2 regions of the Planococcus chinensis genome follow, and region 1 is predicted to be linked to the other one. Evidence: riboswitches for the same ligand, from Rfam matches in the RefSeq annotation. Region 1 holds a riboswitch; the other holds the start of a gene.
What was found. A riboswitch is a leader RNA that binds a small molecule or an ion and turns the genes downstream of it on or off. The one in region 1 is predicted to bind preQ1.
Positions count from the first base shown of each region.

Region 2: another riboswitch for preQ1. It lies ahead of queF (preQ(1) synthase); the one in region 1 lies ahead of queC (7-cyano-7-deazaguanine synthase QueC).

Region 1 covers NZ_JBHUFW010000011.1:110,133-114,397, forward strand. Annotated here, with positions in the region: gene queE (7-carboxy-7-deazaguanine synthase QueE) at 370-1,062, opposite strand; gene queD (6-carboxytetrahydropterin synthase QueD) at 1,074-1,499, opposite strand; gene queC (7-cyano-7-deazaguanine synthase QueC) at 1,496-2,161, opposite strand; PreQ1 riboswitch class I at 2,169-2,212, opposite strand; gene ACFSDB_RS13165 (kinase) at 2,345-2,959, shown strand; gene ACFSDB_RS13170 (M1 family metallopeptidase) at 2,956-4,265, shown strand, end outside.
Region 2 covers NZ_JBHUFW010000012.1:53,697-57,961, forward strand. Annotated here, with positions in the region: gene ACFSDB_RS15695 (endonuclease/exonuclease/phosphatase family protein) at 1-578, shown strand, start outside; gene ACFSDB_RS15700 (endonuclease/exonuclease/phosphatase family protein) at 733-1,590, shown strand; gene queF (preQ(1) synthase) at 1,663-2,157, opposite strand; PreQ1 riboswitch class I at 2,253-2,300, opposite strand; gene ACFSDB_RS15710 (cytochrome P450) at 2,477-3,736, shown strand; gene ACFSDB_RS15715 (phosphotransferase family protein) at 3,816-4,265, shown strand, end outside.

The DNA.
Region 1 (4,265 bases):
GGCTAGCGCCGAACTAACTCGGACTGGCGTCCGAGTGGATTTCGGCACTTCGCTATCCCGCAGGAGTCGCCGCCTTCCGTTTCGGATTCTTAAGCCAGCGGCTTGTACCTAACAGGTCAAAGTAGAATCAGTATCCTAAACTCGTCTTTTAGGTATAGGTGACGCTCCCGACCCGGTTGGCCACGAGACTCCTGTGGGACCAGCTCGAGCTGAAGACCCTGGACTGAGCGAAGCGAGGGAAGCGGCTGAAGCCGAGCCCACGGAAAGCGAAGTGGCCAGCCCGGTCGGGCTTATGCATCTCTATTAATTTAAATTAGACTTTGTCTACAGTCTGACGTGAAATCGGCTTGCCGATTTCACGTTTTTTATTTAGACGCCGCGTTTATTGCCCCAAACCAGGGTATGAAGCTGCGGGAGCACTTTGGCATCATTCATGATATGGGAGCGGACAGCCAGGCTAATCAGCCATTCGTAGCGCTCTAATAACGACGCAGTCAATAGGGCATCATCCGTTGTAGAGGTGTCGCTATTGCCCGTCTGCAAAAAGAACGGGACTGCCGGATAGCGCAGGTGGAGATCTTCTGCATATTTGAAATCTTCTTCGTCGAATATGACAACTTTCAATGTCGCGTTGGCCTCTGCCAAGTTTTCAATAAAGAAATCGAGTTTCGTAAAATCGGTCTGCATGCCGGAACTTGGGGGTTTCGGCGATAAGGTGATGTCATCGATTTCACGCATCCAGTCCTGCCAAAACGAACCTTGCGTTTCAACGCCGACTTTCCAGCCGTTTTCATGGCAAAGCTCGACCAATTGGCCGATGCCTTTATGGAGCGCCGGGTTTCCGCCGGAAATCGTGACGTGCGAAAAAGCGCCGCCGCCGATTGCTTTCAATTCTTCTATGATTTGTTCAGGCTTTTTCGAGACACTCGTGCCGGTGCCGTCCCAAGTGAATTTAGAATCGCACCAAGAGCAGGAATAATCGCATCCGGCTGTGCGCACGAACATCGTTTTCTGTCCCATGACCATGCCTTCGCCTTGGATCGTCGGGCCGAACACTTCCATTACCGGTATCTTCACTGGAGGTCCTCCTTGCGCGGGCGGTAGACGACGTAGCTGGTCGGTGTTTCGCGGACGATGATTTGAAGGCAGTCCGGCCGGTTGTCTGTCGCTTTCAGGAGCTCTTGGATGCTGTGCCAGATCTGCTCGGCCAGCAACTCGGTTGTCGGAAACTTGTTTTCAAATTCGGGATGGTTGTTCAGCACCGAATGGTCGTATTTCTTATGGATTGCCCGTTTGAGTTTTTTGAAGTCAATCAAAAATCCGGTTGCATCGAGTTCATCGCCGCCGATTGTCACATTGACGAAATAGGTGTGGCCGTGCATTTCCTGGCACTGGCCGGCGTCTGCACTCGGAATGAAATGCGCAGCTGAGAAGTTCAGGTCCTTGTTCAGCTCGAACCGGTAATCATGCGGGACGGAGGGGTAGAATTGCTGCATCATACGGGCTCACCTGCGGCTTTCCGTGTTTTATATTCGGCCAACCCTTCGTTGCGCAAAACGCACGCCGGGCATTCGCCGCAGCCTGTGCTTGGAATGCCGTTATAGCAGGTCAAAGTCTTCTCCTGCACAAAGTCCAATGCGCCAAGCTGATCGGAAAGGGCCCAGACTTGGGATTTATCCAGCCACATGAGCGGCGTGTGGATGATGAATTGCTTGTCCATCGCCAGATTCAATGTCACGTTCAGCGACCGGATAAACGTGTCCCGGCAATCGGGATAGCCGCTGAAATCGGTTTGGCTGACACCCGTTACCAGATGGCGGGCTCCGATGGCATCGGCATAGACTGCTGCAAACGACAGGAAAAGATGGTTTCTGCCGGGGACGAACGTTGAAGGCAGTTCGCCTTCTTTAGCGGAAACTTCGATGTCATCACGCGTCAGCGCGTTCGCTGATAATTGGTTGATCAAGGTCATGTCGAGCACTTTGAATGAAACGCCGAGTTCATCGGCGATTTTTTGTGCACATTGAATTTCAGCTGAATGGCGCTGCCCATAATCGAATGTCACAGTCGCTACTTCGCTGAAGTTCTCTATTGCCCAAAATAGGCAAGTTGTACTGTCTTGGCCGCCGCTGAAAACGACAACCGCTTTTTCCTTTTTCATATTGAACATCTCCTTAGTTTTTTAGAGAGGGAGTTTGCGAACCTCTTTTTTTCACAACATCGTTAATAATAACATAGGGCTGCATATAAATGGTACGGCTGTTTCATCCATGGCTAAAGGGAAAGCCGCGCTTTTGTCGAATCACTTACAGGAGTACATTATGGAAGGCTGGAAACGGAAGACATGGAAAAAGTGAAAAAAGCTCTGGGTGAAGTATGGGCAAAGCAGCCAGAAGGCCGAACGGTCATTGCAATCGACGGGCTTAGCCGCTCCGGCAAAACAACTTTATCAAAGAGTATAGCGGAATATTTGTCAGTACAGAATATACCTTACAAACTGTTCCATATCGATGACTTGATCGTCGAACGAATGCGACGGTACGGAACCGGGCGCGACGAATGGCAGGAATATTATTTTCTGCAATGGGAAATCGAAACCCTTCAAGAACAATTCTTCGGCAAATTGAAAACCGAAACGGAAATCAGTCTTGCTTTTTATGATAGCGGCTTGGATAGTCATGTCAGCAAGAAAATCCGGCTTCCGGCAGCCGGGATTGTCCTGATTGAAGGTGTATTTCTTCAACGACCGGAATGGCGGCGTTATTTTGACGCCGCCTTCTACTTGGATTGTCCCAAAGAGCAGCGGTTCGAGCGGGAATCCGAAGCAGCAAAGCGGAATAGTAGAAAGTTTGCCGACAGGTACTGGAAAGCGGAGCAGTATTATGAAGAAATCGTAAGGCCGAAAGAACGGGCGGATTGGGTTATTCAAAGCGGTCCAGAGATAGGAGAGACAACATGAGGATCAGCAGCAGGATTTGGATCGTTATAGCCGCGGGAATTGCCGCAATCATTGCATTAACCGTCTGGTATTTTTATTTTAAGGAAAATGGAGAAGGTGAAAACGGAAACACCGCTATGGGCGCCAGTGCAACTTACGAGATCGAACTTTCCCTAAATGAAAGGGATGAATTTCAGATCAGGACCGTCATCGAAGTGGCCAATGAAACGGAGAGGCCGTTCGATGACATCGGGTTCTACTTTGTGCCCAATGCCCTGAATTCCGATGAAACACCGGACTTGCCGCAGGAAGCTGCCGAAACGGCTATCAGCTCCATAAAGGTTGGAGATGAAGAGGTAGAGTACGAGCTTGAAAACAATGAGCTGCTGGTGGAACTCGCGGAGCCGCTTGAGCCTGGAGAGAAAGAAGCCATCCAAGTGCTCTATTCACTGGCACTTCCGGAAAACGGCATGCGGCTGTCCCAGGACGGCAACAATTTCTTTTTGGCCCAGTGGTACCCGATGCTTGCCCAGTTCGACAATGGCTGGGATATCGAACCGTTTGACATGGACGGCGAATCCTACCATACCGGATTTGGGGACTTCCGGATAGACTATCAATTGCCACGGGAGTATTTGGTCGCGAGTTCTGCCACGGACGGCGAAGTGAAGCCATCCGTTTCAGGGACGCTCGAGGGGGACCGCATCAAAGATTTCTATCTCGCGTTGATGGACCCGGAAGAGTGGATTCATGAAACGGTATCCGTTGAAGGAGCCGAGCTCCGCTTGTTCATGCCGGACGACCCGGAGCTTCTGGAGGAGTCGGCGGTCATGGCGGAAGCGGCTTACGTGTTTTTCGAAGAACGGATCGGGGACAATCCGTTCCCGGAACTCGATATCGTCGGAAATGACGGCTATATGGAATACCCGAACATCATTGAAGTTGCAACCACTTGGGAGGCTCTGGATTCCGTGCTGGTCCACGAAATCGCACACCAATGGTTTTATTACATCGTCGGCAATGATCCGTTTGAGGATGCATGGATTGACGAAAGCATCACGGAATTTGCCGCTTCGCTGTTCTTGTCGGATTATTACGGGGACGAAGAATACGGCTTCAGTTCTGCGGAGGCTGCAGCGAATGCATACCGCCAGGAAAAGTACGCCAATTTGCCGCTGGATGAATTCGCCGGCGCACAGTATTTATCGACAGTCTACGGAGCCGCACCGCTGACGCTCCGGAACTTTTTTGAGGAGCGGGGTGGCCAGGAAGAAGCGCTCCAATTCCTGTCTGCGTATTACAGGGAATTTCAATTCGACTACGTGAA
Region 2 (4,265 bases), on a different contig from region 1:
CCGGCCATCCGAGGCGGCAGTACGGCAATGCCATCTTAAGTAAATATCCGATTAAATATGTGGAAAACCACCCGCTGACGCCGGTTCCCTCCGATTTCGGCAATAACGAACAGCGCGGTGTTCTCGAAGTCGTAGTGGAAATGAAAGGCAACCTCATCCATGTGTTCAATACGCATTTGGCCTTAAAAGAAGAAGAATTGAAAGTGAGCATCGATGAACTGCTCAGCTTGACGAAGCAATGCCAATTGCCGCATGTCCTGCTGGGGGATTTCAATGCACCGCCGGATCATGAAGGGATAGGGCGGCTGAACCGCTCTTTGACCGATGCTTTTCTGAAAGTGAAAAAAGGGGATGCTTATACGTACCCGACGCGCTACAGCAACCCGATAACTGGCGAAAGCTACAAGCCTGCAACCCGGATCGATTATATTTTCTCCGACGATCAACTCCAGGCGGTTGGGGCGGCAGCCATCGAAACAGCCGTGTCCGACCATTTGCCGATCAGCGCAGACTTTATCCTCGAGACGGCAAAAACGCCGGTTTTGCCGAAAGCTCCATCAGCACTCCAAAAAATATAGCCTTTGCCCAGCAGCCCAAAGCCCATTTTGGCTGCTTTTATTTTTTTGCGAAAAAAAGGATAAACAGAAGCGTTTTTGATGCTTTTTTGCTACAATCAATGCATCAAAGACCCTCAAGCCTCGGATTATTGCCAGTCATGAAGGAGAGGTTCAAATGGAAGACAGCAGCATACCGCCCACGGTGCCCCTTAAAGTCATGTCATTCAATGTAGCCCACGGCCTCGGGATGGACAATAAAGTCGATCTTGAAAAAACAGCGCGTGTCATCGAACAAGCACAGCCGGATATCGTCGGTTTACAGGAAGTCGACCGATGCTTTACGGCCCGCAGCTCATTCTGTGATCAGGTCAGCTGGTTTGAAAAACGCTTGGGCATGAATGCCGCATTCGGCCCGAATCTGGATTTGGACCCGTTGGACCCGGCCATGCCAAGACGCCAATACGGCAATGCTATTTTAAGCAAGTATCCGATTCAGCACACGGAAAACCATCTGATGGTGAATATCGACGGACCTGGAGCGGCGGGTGAACAGCGGGGGATGCTGGAAGCCGTAATTCAGGTAAAAGGGGCTATTGTTCATTTCTTCTGTACGCATTTGTCATTGGAAGAAGAAGAGCTTCAAGTGAATGTTCAGCAGATTTTGGAGATTTCGGAAAAAAGCAGATTTCCTCAGATTCTCGCGGGCGATTTCAATGCGGTGCCTGAAAACCGGCACATCCAGCGATTAAGCAGCCGGTTCCATGATGTCTTTTCGGATTTGGGGAAAGGGGATGTCTGCACATACCCGACACCGGTCCAAACGGCTTCAGAAAAAGAGGATGTAAAGCCGATGACACGGATCGATTACGTGTTTGCCAACCAGGAAGTCCAAGCAGAAAGAGCATCTGTGATTAAGACGGACGCATCCGACCACCTGCCGATCGTTGCGGAACTGGTTTTGAAAAAAACGGCAGACAACAAAGGGCAGTCCTTTAAGACAGAGTTCGGAGTTGTTCCTACAGCTGTAACATGAAGAAGCACTTATTCTATTCGGTACCTGAAACCCAAAAGCCGGCCGCAAATTCATGCGGCCGGCTTTTGGGTTTCAGCGGTTCGTGATTGTTTCCGGATTCATATCGTGGTTCATCATCCGGTACGACGCCATTTCTTCGAATTTCGTGCCAGGTTTCCCGTAATTGGTGTAAGGGTCGATCGACAAGCCGCCGCGCGGTGTGAATTTGCCCCAAACTTCGATGTAGCGCGGTTCAAGCAATTTGATCAAATCGTTCATGATGATGTTGACTACGTCTTCGTGGAAATCGCCGTGGTTGCGGAAGCTGAATAGGTATAATTTCAGCGACTTGCTTTCCACCAATTTCTTGTCGGGAATAAAGCTCAAGTAAATTGTAGCGAAATCCGGCTGTCCCGTCTGCGGGCAAAGGGAAGTGAATTCCGGGCAATTAAACTTCACGAAATAATCGCGTGTATGAAGATTATCAATCGCTTCCAGAATATCCGGATCGTATTCGAATTTATACTTCGTGTTTTGATTGCCGAGAAGCGACAAGTGGTCCAGTGTGTCTTCGTTTCTTCCTGCCATTAAAAAGGCCTCCTTCAAGTATCCGACTTGAGAGAGGCCTATAAAAAACGGAAAAAGAAAAAGCCGAATCGCATGTGGATTTGGCTGAGTTTCGTCAATCCATAGTTTTTTATAGAGGGTGAAATGCTATGAACCTCTCCCGTCGCCGGGTTATTAAATTCTTTCAACCTAACTCATAGTAAAAGACTTTTGATTGGCTGTCAAATCCTTCTTTCCTCCGCTGCTATAGCGGCCTGCACCATATCCCCTTCCTTGTTTGAGAGAATTCGCCTAAGGGTAAGTTAGGAAGAAAAGCCCGGCAAAAGGAGGCGTTCCGGAGATGGCACCAATTAAGCCGATTCCCCTGGAAAAAGGGGCGGACCATACACTAGCTTTGTTGACGGAAGGATATTTGTTCATATCCAACCGGTCGCGGAAGTTTGGGTCGGCTGTCTTCCAGATGCGCCTGCTTGGACAGAAGGTGATTTGCATGGCCGGTGAAGAAGCGGCTGCCCTTTTTTATGATGAAAGCAAATTCCGCCGAAAAGGAGCGGTGCCGAAGCGCATCCAAAGGAGCCTTTTCGGGGAAAAGGCCATCCAGACCTTGGATGATGGCGAGCATAAGCGCCGGAAAGCCCTTTTCATGTCTTTGATGTCTCCGGCCCAGTTGCAGTCCTTGAACATTTACGTAACGGAAGAGTGGCGGGGAGCTGTCCGGGAATGGGAACAGCAGGAGACCGTGGAATTTTTTAAAGAAGCAGAGCATCTGATGATGCGGGTGGCGTGCCGCTTTGCAGGCGTGCCGCTGAAAAAAGAGGAAGTGGAATCGCGGGCAAGGGATATGGGGGCCATGATTGATGCCTTCGGCGGAATGGGTCCGCGCTATTGGAAAGGCCGTACTGCCCGTGATAATTCGGAGGAATGGATAGAAAAGATGGTCAAAGGGGTCCGGAGAGGGCTGTTGCCGGCCATACCAGGAACAGCGCTTTTTGAAATGTCCTGGTACACGCAGCCGGATGGCAAAAAATTGCCGAGCCGGCTGGCGGCGGTCGAAATCTTGAATATCATCCGTCCGATTGTGGCAATCGGGCGCTACATCACATTCGGCGCAGTAGCCATGCACGAACATCCTGAAACCCGTTCGGCGCTTTCAGACGGCCCTCCGGATTTCAGTACCTGGTTCGCGCAGGAAGTCCGGCGCTATTATCCGTTCGGCCCTTTTACCGGAGCAAGAGTGCGGAAGGATTTCATCTGGAAGGATTACGAATTCAAGAAAGGCACGCTCGTGCTTTTGGATTTATACGGAACGAACCACCACCCAGATCTCTGGGAGGAGCCGGAAGTATTCAAGCCGGAGCGGTTCTACGGTTGGAGCGGCAGCCCGTTCAGCTTCATTCCGCAAGGCGGGGGCGAATATGAAATGGGGCATCGCTGTGCAGGCGAATGGGTAACGGTCGAAGTGATGAAAGCAAGCTTCGATTTCATCGTGCGAAGGTTGGATTATGACGTCCCTGCGCAAAATTTGCAGCATAGCCTTGTGCGCATGCCCAGTATACCGAAAAGCCGCTTCATCATCCAAAACATCCGGCTCATCGACTAACAGCAGGTTGCCTTCCGGTTCCAATACGGAAGGCAGTTTTTATAAGATGCGATTAGAAAGCAGGAAAGGGCGGAGAACAATGGCAGAGGAAAGAATCTTGCAGCTGCCGGAAGAGGCAGCTGAATGGGTAGAAGAGGCACTGGGCGGCACGCACCGCATATCAGGAGCCGTTGCGTTGCGAGGCAGCACATCCTCAGATGTTTATAAAATCGAAACGGCAGGAGAAGAAGGGCGGTCGGAGTATGTATTGCGGCTGTTTACGAAGGCGGATTGGCTGGCCATGGAGCCCGACCTGGCAAGGCACGAAGCAGCCAGTCTGGAAATGGCGCAGCAAACCGGACTGCCTGTCCCGCAATTGGTCGCTTTTGAAGAAACCGGAGTCCCGTGCGGACTGCAGGCTGTCCTTATGACAAAATTGCCTGGAACGCCCTTACTAAAGCCTGAAAATGAAACCGATTGGCTGGAGAAGATGGCGGCAGCCCTGGCAGAGATCCACCGGCACGAGGCAAGAGGGTTCGCATGGGAGTAT